Regions from separate parts of the Arthrobacter sp. ASL1 genome, predicted to be linked through region 1. Evidence: riboswitches for the same ligand, from Rfam matches in the RefSeq annotation. Region 1 holds a riboswitch; the other holds the start of a gene.
What was found. Region 1 has a riboswitch for S-adenosylmethionine ahead of AC1MEQ_RS10205 (O-acetylhomoserine aminocarboxypropyltransferase/cysteine synthase family protein). Riboswitches for the same ligand answer to the same signal wherever they lie in the genome.

Region 1 (7,443 bases):
GGCACTCGGCCATCTTGGACCCGATGGGCATTCCGGTGGACTTCCTCGACGACGAGACCGAGGCGCTGGTCACTGTCGATGTCACCCGTCGCCGGATCGACGAGGTCCGCGAGTTCCTTCCCGTGCTGGCCAACCGCCGGATCGGCACCGACGTCAGCGCCTGAGCGCCGCCTCGCGGGCGTTGGCCGCGGCATGCTCCTCCCACTGGGCCGACGCGGGGATGGCCATCAGCCGGCGGTTGCAGAACGCCAGCACGACGGCGACGGCACAGATCCCCGCACATAGCGCCAGCACTCCGGTCCATCCCCAGGCAGCGTAGCCAAAGCCCGCGACCAGCGGGGCCAGGGGGACCGCGCCCATGGCGAGAAGGTCCAGGGCGCTGTTGGCCCGGCCCAGCAGATGGGTGGGCACCGCGACCGTGAAGTAGCCGAGCAGCGAGGCGTTCAGCGCGGGCGCGGCGAACATGCTGGCCCCCAGGACGATGCAGATGGCCGGAACCGAGTGGACGAAGGGCAGCACCGCCACCGCTCCGGCGCACATGGCCAGTCCCACGGTGCTCAGCCAGCCGGTGGCCACCCGCCGCACCAGCGGCGGTGCCAGCAGGGCGCCGGCCAGCATGCCGACGCCGACGGAAGCGGTGGCGACCCCGATGGTCGCCGGTGACTCGCCGCGCTGCTGCAGGCCGAAGACGACGGCGGTGACCGAGGCATTCATGCCCAGGTTCACGATGGTGGAGATGGCCATGACACCGCGCAGTTCCGGGCGGTGCAACAGCCAGGAGAAGCCCTCCCATGCCTCGCGGAGGTAGCCGGTGTGGCTGGAGGGGGCATCGCCGTCGTGCTCCGGGTTGCCGCGCTGCGGACGCAGGTCGGTGCGGATGCGCAAGACCGAGAGGAGCCCGAAGAGGTTGAGTACGGCGGTCGCGGCGAACGGCACCGCGTGGCCGATGACGAGCAGGACCCCGCCGACCGGGCCGCCGGCCAGGCTGACGACGGCGTCGCGGCCCTGGTTGGCGGCCATGGCCGAACCGAGCGAGCGCGGTTCCACGACGGCCTTCAGCGCGGCGTTCGGTACCCCGTCGAACAGCCCGCTGCGCACGTTCATCAGCAGGTTCAGGACGGTCAGCAGCCAGAAGCCGAGCATCCCGGCGACCTGGAAGACGGCCAGCGCGGCGGCCACCAGGACCCCGGTGGCGGTACCCAGCAGGATGAGCCGGCGGCGGTCGTGCCGGTCGGCCAGGACGCCGCCGGGAAGCGTGGCGGCGACGCGGCCGACCTGGCCGATGGCCGCGATAATGCCGGCCTGGGCCGGGTCGCCGGTGATGTAGAGCGCCAACAGCGGGACCGCGAAGTTGTGCAGCGCGCGGCCGAGGCCGGTGGAGGTGTCGGTGCTCAGCCACCAGCGGTAGTCGCGGTTGCGCCACAGCGCCGGGGGCCGCCCGGTCTCCGCGGGAGCGCCCGGAGGAGAGGACGCGGTGGCGGGGTGGGGTTGGAGGGGGTCCATACGACGATCGTAGATCCGCACGAGTATTTGCGCAAGAGTAGTTGCGCAACTTTTGCGGCGGGTTTGTATACTGGTGTCATGGACACCGACCGCCAGCCACCGCGCGCACCGGACCTCGAACCGAAGGTCATGACCTCGCCGATGCTCAAGGCGATGGCGCATCCGTTGCGCCGCCGGATCGTCGCCGTGCTCGGCGCGCAGGACTATGCCCGCGCCACCGACCTGGCGCGGCAACTCGGTGTGGCGGCCAACACGCTGAGCTTCCATCTGCGCACGCTCGCCGATGCGGGTTTCGTCGAGGAGGCCCCCGAGTTCGCCCGTGACCGACGCGACCGGGTCTGGAAGGGAGCGGTCCAGTCCTACCGGGTCGGTTCGCCCGACGTCCCGATCGGTCCGGAGGACGAGGCCCCGCTGGCCGCCTATTTGGACCAGGTGACGCTGGACCAGCAGGAGATGGTCGCCAAGGTGACGGCTTGGGCGCCGAACTTTGCGACCGGACGTGAGCCCGAACCGAAGGCGGACCTCAGCTTGGGGACGCTGCGGCTGACCCGGGACGAGGCGGATCGGGTCTTCACGGAGGTCGGTGAGGTGCTGGACCGGGCGCGTTCGCTGCACCGACTCCCCGCGGAGTCGGACGAGGCCGACGGCGTCCGGGCCTGGGACTACACCTTCATGGCGGCGCGCGAAGACCTGTGAGGCGCCGGGCGGTCAGTCGATGACCGCCGCCACCGCGTCCATCTCGACGAGCTGCCCGTCGTAGCCCAGCACCGTGACCCCGAGCAGACCGGCGGCCCGCCACCCCGGAAGGGGACGGGCCGCCGTCGTGCAGTGATTCCGGAAACCTAGGCGAGCACCTGCCGTTTGGAGGAGACGACGCCGGTGTTGAAACCGGCCAGGTGCAGGCCGCCGTGGAAGCGCGCATGCTCGATCTTCACGCAGCGGTCCATGATGGCATGCATGCCGTACGACTCGGCCAGCTCGGCGGCCTCCTCGTTCCAGATGCCCAGCTGCAGCCACACGGTCTGGGCTCCGGCCTGGTGGGCCTCCTCGACGATCCCGGGGGTGTCCTCGGCCTTGCGGAAGACCTCGACCAGATCCGGCGCCACCGGCAGGTCCGCCAATGAGGCGTACACCGGGTGGCCCAGGATCTCGACACGCTTCGCCGCGAGGATCGGGTTGATGAAGTACAGGTCGTAGCCCGTGGAGCTGTTCAGGTAGGTCGCCACAAAGTAGGACGCGCGGGCGGTCTTGTCCGAGGCCCCCACGATCGCGATCGACTTCGTGGACCGCAGGATGTTCAGCCGTTCGGGGGCCGAGGGGCCGACCCAGCCGCGCTGCGTGGTTTCCGCGCTCATTTTCCGGCTCCGATCTGCTCGCCGGCACCTGACGGGACCGCGCAGGCGGCTCCATCCTCGGCCGGGGTGGCGGGCGCCTGCTGGGAGGCGGTCAGTGCCTGGTCCAGGTCCCAGATGATGTCCTCGACGTCCTCGAGCCCAATCGAAAGCCGGATCAGGTCCTCCGGCACACCGGCGGCGGCCAGCTGGTCGGCGGACAGCTGCTGGTGGGTCGTCGATCCCGGGTGCAGGACGAGGGTGCGGGCGTCGCCGATGTTGGCCAGGTGGCTGGCCAGCTGCAGTGCCTCGATGAACCGTCCGCCGGCCTTGCGTCCTCCGGCGACCCCGAAGCTGAACACCGAGCCGACGCCGCCGGGCAACAGGTCCTTCGCACGCTCGTGCTGGGGGTGGGAGGGCAGCCCGGCGAAGTTCACGTAGGTCACCCGCGGGTCGGCCTCGAGCCACTCGGCCACCCGGTACGCGTTGGCCAGGTGGGCGTCCATGCGCTGCGGGAGCGTCTCGACGCCCTGCAGCAGCTGGAAGGCCGACTGGGCGGGCAGCGAGGGGCCGATGTCGCGCAGCTGCTCGGAGCGCAGCTTGGTCAGGAACCCATACTCGCCGAAGTTCCCCCACCAGGAGACGTTGCCGTAGGAGGGGACGGGCTCGGTCATGGTCGGGAACTTCCCGTTGCCCCAGTTGAAGCGCCCGGATTCGACGACAACGCCGCCGAGCGTGGTGCCGTGTCCGCCGAGGAACTTCGTGGCCGAATGGATGACGATGTCGGCGCCGTGCTCGATCGGGCGCAAGATGTAGGGCGGGGTGAGCGTGGAGTCCACGATCAGCGGGATGCCAGCCTCGTGCGCGACGGCCGCCAGGCCCTTCAGGTCGGCGATGTCGCCGGAGGGGTTGGCCACGATCTCCGTGTACAGCGCCTTCGTCTCCGGGCGGAGCGCCGCGGCGAAGTCGGCCGCCTCGTTGCTGTCCACGAACGTGGTGTCCACGCCGAAGCGGCGCAGCGTCACGTCCAGCTGGGTGATGGTGCCGCCGTAGAGCTTGGACGAGGCCACGATGTGGTCCCCGGCCTGCGTCAACGCCGCGAACGTGATGAACTCGGCGGCCATGCCGGAGGCGGTGGCCACCGCGCCGATCCCGCCTTCCAGCGAGGCGATGCGCTCCTCGAACGCGGCAACGGTGGGGTTGCCGATCCGGGAGTAGATGTTGCCGTACTTCTGCAGGGCGAACAGGTTCGCGGCGTCGTCGGTGTCCTTGAACACAAACGAGGTGGACTGGTAGATCGGCACGGCGCGGGCGCCGTGCTCGGCATCGGGGGTGCCCCCGGCGTGCAGTGCGCGCGTACGGAATCCGAACTGGTGATCCGACATCTAGGCGTTGGCTCCTTCGAGGTTGGTTTCCGGCTGGTGCCGATCCCGGCCATGGTGCGGTCCGCCGGGGAACCCTGCAACCGATGTGCGGCTGCGCTCCATCGCCTCTGGCGTTAGCACCGCTCCGGTGGCTTCCGGTGGTTGCTGCGGCGTCGACAAGCCAGATCTCTCGGCCGCTCGGGATGGTCCCCTCCATGGTCGCAAACCTGCGCCGGTCATCAAAGAATGTTGCGCAGCGTGGCAGTCTGCCGAGGCTGGATCGAAGAAAAGGCGGTCGCCGCGCCCCGTAGGCTGGAAGAATGGGAACACGCATTGCACTGGTCCGCCACGGCGAAACCGACTGGAACGCCGAGCAACGGCTCCAGGGACAGACCGACATCCCCTTGAACAACACCGGCCGCGCCCAGGCCGAGGGTGCGGCTCGGGACCTGGAACGCCTGGGGCACGACGGCGGCGCCTGGGACCTGCTGGTCTCCTCGCCGTTGGGGCAGGCCGTGGAAACTGCGGCCATCGTGGGCCGCGCGCTGGGGCTCGACGCGATCACCCCGGTATCCGACCTGCAGGAACGTCATTACGGTGACGGCGAGGGCCGGGTCGTCGCGGGGATGGGCCGGGCGGAGTTGGATGAGCTGCTGTCCACCGCCGAGCCGGAAGCCGGCGTGGTGTCCCGGGCCCTGATGGCGCTGCGCGGGATCGTCGCCGTGCATTCGGCGTCCAACATCGTGGTCGTCGCCCACGGCACCCTGATCCGCCTGGTGGCCGGCTCTCTGCTCGGCGTGCACCATCCCCGCGTGCTCAATGGGGAGGTCGTGGAGATCGACGCCGACCTGCTGGGGATTCCGGGTCCGGGCGACGTCCCGGGTGCCCCGGACGTCCAGGATCTGACCGGGACGCCGTCGGGTCAGCGGGCCGCCAGCAGGCTTTCGCCGATGTCCGCACGCCGGTAGAACACCTCGCGCCCGGTCCGCAGCGAGGCGGCCAGTCCGCCCTCGGACATCACCTTCAGATGGGTGCTGACCGTGGCCGGGGCGAGATCCAGCGCACAGGCGAGCTGCGTCGTCGTCATGGGGACATCGAGCTGGGCCAGGATCTGTGCCCGGGTGCGCCCCAGCAGCTTGGCGAGCGGGTCGTCGGGGCAGGACGTGGCGGTTTCCCAGAGCCGGCCGACGCCGCGCGGGGCATACGTCAACGTGGGGACGAACGGGGCGACGTTCAGCACCAGCGTCTCCGGCCAGATGAACGCATTCGGGACCAGGATCAGCCCGGAACCGGGTTCAGGAGGTTCGTCCGCATCGCAATCCCGGATGATGTCCAGGCCGGTCGCCGTCGGGACCACGCTGGGGTGAAGTGACTTCAAGACCTCGTGGATGCCGTGCTGGGAGATCTGGGCCAACCGCCAGTCGATATCCTCGAGCTGCAGGGAGCGCAGTCGCGGCCACCAGGGCCGGATGGCCAGGTCCCAGTACCAGGACAGGGCCGAGATGATCATCGGGATGCCCGCCTCGAGATCGTCCAAGAGCAGGTCCGCGGTCTGCACGACGCGCCGCACCGGGTCGAAACGCCGCAGGTACTCCAGGTTGTCTTGCCACATCCCCGGATCCACGGCGGCGACGTCGGCCAGCGAGTCCTCGAAGGAGCCGTGCCGGCTGGGCGTGGGGGTCAGGGCATCGGCCATGTACCCGTGGGGGCGCACCACGGTGGCGAGGATGTCGAGGTGCCGGGTTTTGTGCGGTTCCTCCGAGGCGGCCAGCGCATTCCGTGTTGCCTCGATCCATGGCCGGTGGATCGCCGGCTGGCGCTGCAGCGCCCGGATGCTGGCCACCGTTTCCCACAGTGGGGAGGACTCGAACCGGATCCGGGTCAGGTCCTCGGAGGTGAGCGTGATGTGCATGGAATCAGCGTAGGGCCGGGTGGACCAAGTGGCGACGATTCGGCCTGGGCCGAATCGTGGCGCGGTATCAGTCAGACGCCGACGCTGGTGCCATGACGACAAACCACGCTTTCACACCAGCAGCCTCCACCACCGTCCGGGTCACCCGCCGACTGCTGCGGCAGCAACCTATCGTGCGGATCCTCCGCGACATCGGCAGGTTCTACCGCGTCAACTGGCAGCGGGCCGCCGCCCAGGAGTACGAGTACACCCGGCTCCGCGAGGAGGCCATCCGCAAGTACTCGGCTGCAACCGGCGGACGCATGTGACCGGCGGTCTCCCCGTCGGCCCGTTCCGTCGCCGCGACGGTCCATGCGCCGGTGGACCCGACACGTTTCTAGGGACCGGCCTGCACCCCCAGGGCATGGGCCAGCAGGGTCCGCCGGCCACGCATGCCGGTCTTCGCGAAAATCGACGTGAGATGGTCTTGGACCGTATAGGTGGACAGGAACAGCAGCCGGGCGAGTTCGTGTGTGTCGGCGCCCAGCGCCACATGCCCGAGTAGTTCGGTTTCGCGCCTGCTCAGGCCGTTGGCACGGGAGAAGAGGTCGAGTCGGTCCGTCGACGTCGACGGTTCCGCGATCACCGCGATCTGGCCATCGTGTTCTTCCGGCGTATCGACGACTGAGCGGACCCGCGATACGCGCAGGGTCGCCCAGAATCCACCGGAGAGGTGGACCCGGGCCGTCGGGGCGTTGGAGTCGACTCCCTGCTCCCGGGCGAGGAGTTGGGCCCCCACGTTGTACGCGCTGGCGGGGACCGCAGAGGAGCCGTCCAGACGAGGCAGCAGCATCCCGAGCCAGGCCTCCGAATCAACGGTCTGCCCGACCACCCGAAGGTCCGGCTCCAGCAACAACATCACCGGCCCGGTGACGGGACGCCGTGCGTCGGGGAGGTCGCGAAAGGTCAAGGCCTGCAGGCGGCGGAGTGCACGGGTCAGGATCGGAACCAGTGGCCGAACGAGGGCCAGGTCGCTGGCCTCAACCCGTCGGAGGGACCACAAGTCCAGGAACGCCCAGCAGCCGTACCCGTCCCGGAAGACGATGGACAAGACGTCCGCCACGCCGGCGTCGCGCTGCACCTCCCGCCACAAGGCGCTCTCCCCGGCCCGATCGCCCAAGGCGGCTGCCGTATCCAGTCCGGTCCACCGGTTGACTGTACTGGCGTACTTGAGCCGGATTGTCCGGGGGACCAGGGACAGGTCGTGGATCTGCGCGAGGGGGTCGACCCCGACCGAGGTCGCCGGGTCGGTGAGTATCCAGACGTACCATTCGAAGCCCAATGCCCGGCGCAG
Region 2 (7,443 bases), 1.3 Mb from region 1:
GTTTCCAGCTCGACCTCCGCGAGCACTCAGTTCGCCCGGTGATCCGCGACCTGATTGAACTCGCAACGGAGGCGGATCGGTCGGAATCCGGTCTGGCATTGTGGATGGCTTCCCCGAGCGGCTACCTTGACGGCTCCCGGCCGGTTGACCTTCTGGATGAGCCAGAAAAAGTGGTTGAAGCGGCCCGGCAGTCCTTCAACGTCCAATGGTGAGACGAAAGCCTCCGGAGCCATTCGAACCGCACGACTGGACGCTCGAAGCCGGGACGCCCCTCTTCCGGGTATACGAGAATCGTCCAGGTCGATCGGTAACGACCTTCAACCCGGGGGCCGGCGAGCCCACCCGCTTCGCGTTTTTCGGCAGCCCGGTCGTCCCTGTTCTATATGCCGCCGAGTCGGAAGAGGCGGCCGTCTGTGAATCCATCCTCCATGACGTGCCGCCCGGGCCCGGCACGGTTCTGTATGACAACGTCAAGGGACGCGTTTGTGCCCAGCTGGCGCCGACCCGCGACCTGAGGTTGGCCGCGTTCATGGGAGATGGTCTCCGGGCGCTCGGGACTGAGGCGAAATATGTGACGACGACGATGGCTTCCCAGTATTCGAGAACCGTGCTCTGGTCGGAATCCGCACATGCAGCCGGATATGACGGGGTGGTATGGATGAGCCATCGGCGCGAAACGGATCGTGCAGTCGTCCTGTTTGGCGACAGGGTGGCTGCGCAAGATGTGGTGCACGCACCCGATCTTGCCCACACGTTCGCTGCCGGTTCCGGCTACGACTGGCTCGCCGACTACCTGGCGAGCCTCAAGCTCGAGATCCTCATGACCTGAGGGCTCCCGCCGTCGTACAGGGTCCTGCCATAGGCTAGCCCAATGCGCAGCAAGAGCCTTTGGCCGGAAATCATCATCGTCCTGGGACTCTCGCTGGGGCAGTCGGCCATCTACGCGATCGTCTCGCTGTCCGACAAGCTGTCGCGGGGGCCACTCTCCGGCCAGACGACCACGATGAACAATGCGCTCAGCGACCGGCAGTTCTTCGACCTGACCTACCAGCTGCTGGACATCGTGTTCTCGCTGGTCCCGGTGCTGCTGGTGTTCTACCTGTTCCACCTGGCCGGGCGCAACGGGTTCCGTGACCTCGGCTTCGACCTGCGGCGCCCGGGGCGCGACGCCTGGCAGGGGGCCGGCCTGTTCCTGGTCATCGGCATCGGGACCCTGGGCGTCTACTGGCTCGGCAGGACGCTGGGGGTGACCACGGCGATCGTCCCCGAGGCCATGGCCCCCTACTGGTGGACCATCCCCGTGCTGCTGTTCTCGGCCATCCGCCACGGGATCCTCGAGGAGACGATCGTCATCGGCTACCTCTTCGACCGGCTCCGGACGCGGGGGTGGGGGATCTGGCCGATCATCCTCACCAGCGCCGTGCTGCGCGGCAGCTACCACCTCTACCAGGGATTCGGCCCGTTCGTGGGAAACGTCATCATGGGCGTGATCTTCGGCTGGATCTACACCAAGACCGGCAGGGTGATGCCGCTGGTGATCGCCCACGCGCTGCTCGATACCGCGGGATTCGTCGGGTATTCGCTGATCGGGCCGGCCATCGGGTTGGGGACCTAGGCCGGGACGAACAGCCCGCCCGAGCGTACGGCTACGCCGTGGGCGACCCCTCGCCCCGCCGCAGGTTTTGGTTGAGTTGCTGCTGCAAATTGAGCTGGGCTTGCTGGTTCAGCAGGCTCTTGGTTTGCATGTCCATGTTCTCATCATGGCGCAGGCGCCCCTGGTCGGCGAACACCCGGGCGTTGATTTCGTCGCGGAAGCTCTCCAGCTTGGACTTCTCCAGAATGGAGACCCTGAGCCTGCTTTGCCCGCCGCCATGGTTGGTGATGGTCAGCGCCGCGGACAAGGCATTGAGGAGCATCGACAGGCCGAGGATGAGGAGCAACCAGCCGAAGACGTTGTCCAGCAGGTTGATCCCGACGAGGAAGAAGATGAGCCCGAAGAGGGCCCGGCCCACCGAGAACTTCACCTCGACACCCACGCTGGCCGTGCTCGCCAGGGGGAATGCGGCGTCCTTGTAGCCCAGGGGGATGAGGCCGAACAGGGTGTTGGGGCTCCGCGAAACCACGCGCATACTGCTCACGGCGATTTCGGTTTTGAGCCAGAAAAGGATGACCGAGGGGCTGAATTTCTGGCTGGTCACATTGCCCTCACCGGGCGCGAAATTGATGTTGCTCACGACGTTCCAATCTGGATGAATCGAGGTTGGAACCCAGGAATCGATTCCCCTCGGGGCCGATGATGAGCCGAACAATACCCTGCGTTGTAAATACTGACAAGTACTTAAGTAGTGCCTTCCAACCAGAACGGGAACCGACTCTGGCCTAATAGGTGTAGGCGATACCCGATATGCTGTAGTCTGGGTTCATGGAACGAACCCCCTTAAGTCGCGCCTCGCTCATTGCAGCCGCCGCCGATCTCGCCGACAGAGAGGGTTTCCCCGCCGTGACGGTCTCCGCCGTGGCGCGGCAGGCCGGCGTCAAACCCGCCAGCATCTACTCCCACCTCACGGACCTGGCCGACCTGCTGGACGGTGTCCACGAGGTGGCACTCGCGGAATTGGCGGACCGCGTCGCCGGCGCCATCGCCGGACGATCCGGCCGCGACGCCCTGGCCGCCATGGCCCAGGCCCACCGCGACTATGCGAGGAGGCACCCGGGCCGCTGGGCGGCCCTGCAGCGGGCGGCCGCTCCCGGGGTCGCCGGATCCGACGCCGCCCGCAAACTCGTCGACTACACCTGGGCGGTCCTGCGTGGGTACCGCCTGCCCGACACGGAGCTGGTGCACGCCACCCGGTTCGTCGGCGCGACCCTCAACGGGTACCTGGCCCTGGAAAAGGCGGGCTCCTTCGGCCATCGCAACGAACAGACCGACCTGTCCTGGCAGCGTGCCATCGACGCGCTCGACCGGGCCCTGGACTCCTGGGATCAGAACCAGCCGGAAGGAACACGATGATCACCACACCCCTGACGCAGGACATCATCCGCGGCGCCGCGGAACTGGAGGGCGGCCCGCACGGCGTGCGGATCCACCGGCTGCCCGGCTGGGTCCGTCGGCAGTTCCCGGAGCCCCAGCTGCTGGCCGTGGAGGCGCAGCCCTCCGGGGTCCGGATCGCCGTGTGGACCACCGCGACACGGATCGAACTCGTCTCACATCTCTCACCGGTGCTCTACCCCGGGACCAACCGGCCGCGGGGGCGCATCGACGTCCTCGTGGACGGCGAGCTGCGGCTGGGCGATGAACTCACGGGCGGGGACGCCACCGAAATCGACCTCACCAATGGATCGATGCGCCACGTCCCCGGTCCGCCACACACCACCGTCGTCGATGGATTGGCCGCGACGTCGAAGGCCGTGGAGTTCTTCCTGCCGCACAACGAGCCGCTCGAACTGGTCAGCCTGGCCTCCGACGCCCCGCTCGCACCCCTGGAGCGGACGAAGCCGCTGTGGATCCACCACGGCAGCTCCATCAGCCAGGGGTCCAATGCCGCCTCCCCGTCTGCGATCTGGCCGGCGCTGGCCGCCCGGCGCGGCAACGTGGAGCTGCGCAACCTCGGGCTCGGGGGCAGCTGCTTCGTAGACCCCTTCATTGCGCGGGTCATCCGCGATGCGCCGGCGGACTTCATCAGCATCAAGCTGGGCATCAACATCGTGAACCTGGACGGGATGCGGGTGCGCGCCCTGGTCCCGGCGATCCACGGCTTCCTGGACACCATCCGCGACGGGCATCCCACGACGCCGATCGTGCTGGTGTCCCCGATCTTCTGCGGGATCCATGAGGACACTCCGGGCCCCGGGGGCTTCGACCCGGCCAGCATGGGCACGGAGCAGGTGAAGTTCATCGCCACCGGGACCCCGGGGGACGAGGCCTTGGGGCGGTTGACGTTGCAAGTGATCCGCCGGGAGATGCGTTCGCTGGCAGGACGCCGCTCGGCCGATGCGAACCTGCACTACCTCGAGGGAACCGACCTGTACGGAGCAGCGGATGCCACCGACCTGCCGTTGCCCGACAACCTGCACCCGGATACTGCGGCGCATCGGTTGATCGGCGAACGCTTCGCGGACTACGCCTTCGCGGATTCCGGACCCTTCGGTGCGGTGGGCAGCGGGGCGAGGGCGGCAGGAGCCGGGCCGGGCCGGTTGGCCGGTGGCGCATCTCAGTAGTTTCCGGGCAGCAGCGGGTAGGGACTACCTGTCCTGCGGTGAATAGTCAGGTACGGTGTGGCGCACCATCTGCCACCGGTACGGGCTACCGTCGGGATCGACGGCTGGCGGTTCAGTCGAGGCCACAGGCCGGGGCGCACCACGGAGCCCGCACCGGCCATCGGTCGGGTGGACCGTCACGATGGGGGTCTGTTGCGCCACCATCGACACCCCGGGGCCGCCGCACTGGTGGTGGAACCGCAGCGGTTGCCCACCCTCCCGTCGGGAACCCAGGCAGGGGACCCTGGCGGAGGAGTCGCGGCGGCCGGGGTGCCGCCGCCCGCGAGGGGCAAGACAAACGACGGCGGCCCGGGGGCCGCCGTCGTGCAGTTTCTTGATCCGGGACTCCGGGTCAGAGGGTGATGGTCCCCTGTGGGGTCTCAAAGGTCACCGACATGATGCCCGGGGTGCCATTGGGTGCTTCCCACTCGACGGCGACATCCCCCAGCGGCGACTCCGCCGGGGTGCCCAGCCATTCCCGGACGCGCTCGACCGAACCCGCGATCGTGATGCCGGAGATGCGGCTGTTGGGCTCCAGCGCCTTGGACGGGTGAAGGTGGTCGGTGCCGTCATCCCAGCGCAGCATGTAGGGCACCTGGGGGTCGGCGATCAGGCCCTTGATGCCGATCTGCTGCCAGGTCAGTTCCTGGCCGTCGGGGAACTTGCGGTTGCCCGGAACGGAGGAGCGGCCCAGGCGCTCCTCGAACGGGGCCAGATCGTCGACGCAGACGCACCAGCCCATCCAACCGCCGCCCATTTCGGAGCGGGCGCGAACGGCCTGCCCGAAGGGGGCCTTGTCCGACGCCGGGTGGTCCAGGACCTCCACGACCTCCAGATACTGCGTGTTCAGCAACGGGAAAATGACATTCCTCGTGCCGAAGCGGGGATGGATGCCGCCCTTGACGGACTCGATCCCCAGGGTCTTGGCTACACGGGCAGCCGTGGCGGCCAGCCCGTCTGGTCCGCATGCGTATGAAACGTGATCCAACCTCATCATGCGTTCATGATGGCACTTTGTGAGGTGTGTCTCGACTTAGGATCACCTAAGTCACATGGTGTGCGCATTTCCAGTCCGCGGCCTGGGCGATTGTTGCGCGCATCGTCACATTGGGCGGGCATGGGTTGCGGGGCATCGGACGATCTAGAACACTGGATGCAGGTCATGAGTGCCAGCGCAAAACCCCGGTTTGCTGGCCGGCAACCCTCCACTCGCGGTGGGGTGCCCCGGGTGAAGACCGGGTCCGCCTCCGCTCGGAGAACGGGCAAGCGCGGGTCACCTCCCGGCACCCCGAGGGGGCGTCGTGGAACAGGGGCCCCTGAGCAGTAGAAGGGGACAACACATGTCCGCATCATGGTCTTTTGAAACCCGCCAGGTCCACGCCGGACAGGCTCCCGATCCCACCACCGGTGCCCGGGCGCTGCCGATCTACCAGACGACGTCGTTCGTCTTCCCGAGCGCCGAGAGTGCCGCCGCCCGTTTCGCCCTGCAGGAGCTCGAGCCGATCTACACCCGCATCGGCAACCCGACGCAGGAAGCGGTGGAAAACCGCATCGCAGACCTCGAAGGCGGCGTCGGCGCGCTGCTGCTGGCCTCCGGGCAGGCAGCCACCACCTTCTCGATCCTCAACCTCGCCGGATCCGGTGACCACATCGTGGCCAGCCCGAGTCTGTACGGCGGAACGCAGAACCTGCTCAAGCACACGCTGCGCCGGCTGGGCATCGAGGTCACGTTCGTGGCGCACCCGGACAACATCGACGAGTGGCGTGCCGCGGTCCAGCCGAACACGAAGGCCTTCTTCGGCGAAGCGGTCTCCAACCCACGCCAGGACGTGCTGGACATCGAAGGCATCAGCCAGGTGGCCCACGCCGCCGGCGTCCCGCTGATCGTGGACAACACGCTGGCCACCCCGTACCTGATCCGCCCCATCGAATGGGGTGCCGACATCGTGGTGCACTCGGCCACCAAGTACCTGGGCGGCCACGGCACCGCCGTCGCCGGGGTCATCGTGGATTCGGGCAAGTTCGACTTCGCGCAGGATCCGGAGAAATTCCCGGGTTTCAACACCCCGGACGAGTCCTACAACGGGCTGGTTTTCGCCCGCGACCTCGGCGTCAACGGCGCCCTGGGGGCCAATCTGGCGTTCATCCTCAAGGCGCGCGTGCAGCTGCTGCGCGACCTGGGATCCGCCGTTGCCCCCTTCAACGCCTTCCTCATCGCGCAGGGCCTGGAGACCCTCAGCCTGCGCATGGAACGCCACGTGGCGAACGCGCAAAAGGTCGCCGAGTGGCTCGAGGCCCATTCCCAGGTCGAATCCGTCGCCTTCGCCGGGCTGGCATCCAGCCGCTGGTACGACCGTGGCCGCAAGTACGGGCCCCGGGGCATCGGCGCGGTCCTCGCCTTCGAGATCACCGGTGGCGAGGCGGCCGGGCGTGCCTTCGTCGACGGGCTGGAACTGCACTCCAACGTCGCGAACATCGGCGACGTCCGCTCGCTGGTCATCCACCCGGCCTCCACCACCCACTCCCAGCTCAGCGAGTCCGAGCAGGTGGCAGCCGGGGTGAGCCCCGGGTTGGTGCGCCTGTCCGTTGGCATCGAGCACATCGACGACATCATCGCCGACCTCGAGCTCGGATTCGCCGCGGCAGTGCCCGCCGGTGCCACCGCTGACGCAGCAGCAGGCGCTGGGGAAACCCAGGGCGCCCGGTGACCCAGGGCGTCGGCAACGTGACGGAACAGGTCCGCACCGGCAGCACGCCGGTCATCCGCGACGGCATCCTCAAGTGCGTCCCGATCGGTGGCTACCGGTTCGAGACGGGCGGCTGGCTGCCCGAGGTGACGATGGGATATGAGACCTGGGGAACGCTGAACCCCGATTCCTCCAACGCTGTCCTGCTGCTCCACGCGTTGACCGGCGACACCCATGTCGCCCGCGGACATGGCCGCGAGGACGGGTGGTGGGATGGGTTCGTCGGTCCCGGCAAGACCATCGACACCGACCGGTTCTTCGTGGTCGCGCCGAACATGGTCGGTGGATGCTACGGCTCGACCGGCCCGTCCAGCCTCGATCCGGACGGCCGGCCGTGGGGATCCCGCTTCCCGTTCACGACCGTCCGGGACTCGGTGCGCACCGAGGCCCGGCTCGCCGATTACCTCGGCGTCCAGCGCTGGCACTCCGTCGTGGGCGG

Region 2: another riboswitch for S-adenosylmethionine. It lies ahead of AC1MEQ_RS16215 (bifunctional o-acetylhomoserine/o-acetylserine sulfhydrylase); the one in region 1 lies ahead of AC1MEQ_RS10205 (O-acetylhomoserine aminocarboxypropyltransferase/cysteine synthase family protein).

Annotation. Positions count from the first base shown of each region.
Region 1 covers NZ_CM155284.1:2,164,277-2,171,719, reverse strand. The annotation lists gene AC1MEQ_RS10225 (carbon-nitrogen hydrolase family protein) at 1-164, shown strand, start outside; gene AC1MEQ_RS10220 (MFS transporter) at 154-1,503, opposite strand; gene AC1MEQ_RS10215 (ArsR/SmtB family transcription factor) at 1,582-2,199, shown strand; gene AC1MEQ_RS10210 (CoA-binding protein) at 2,346-2,858, opposite strand; gene AC1MEQ_RS10205 (O-acetylhomoserine aminocarboxypropyltransferase/cysteine synthase family protein) at 2,855-4,219, opposite strand; SAM riboswitch class I at 4,315-4,408, opposite strand; gene AC1MEQ_RS10200 (histidine phosphatase family protein) at 4,519-5,166, shown strand; gene AC1MEQ_RS10195 (ArsR/SmtB family transcription factor) at 5,121-6,110, opposite strand; gene AC1MEQ_RS10190 (hypothetical protein) at 6,203-6,418, shown strand; gene AC1MEQ_RS10185 (helix-turn-helix transcriptional regulator) at 6,487-7,443, opposite strand, start outside.
Region 2 covers NZ_CM155284.1:3,433,585-3,441,027, forward strand. The annotation lists gene AC1MEQ_RS16180 (hypothetical protein) at 1-212, shown strand, start outside; gene AC1MEQ_RS16185 (RES family NAD+ phosphorylase) at 209-829, shown strand; gene AC1MEQ_RS16190 (CPBP family intramembrane glutamic endopeptidase) at 872-1,615, shown strand; gene AC1MEQ_RS16195 (hypothetical protein) at 1,647-2,234, opposite strand; gene AC1MEQ_RS16200 (TetR/AcrR family transcriptional regulator) at 2,423-3,010, shown strand; gene AC1MEQ_RS16205 (SGNH/GDSL hydrolase family protein) at 3,007-4,218, shown strand; gene AC1MEQ_RS16210 (VOC family protein) at 4,610-5,254, opposite strand; SAM riboswitch class IV at 5,416-5,532, shown strand; gene AC1MEQ_RS16215 (bifunctional o-acetylhomoserine/o-acetylserine sulfhydrylase) at 5,598-6,965, shown strand; gene metX (homoserine O-acetyltransferase MetX) at 6,983-7,443, shown strand, end outside.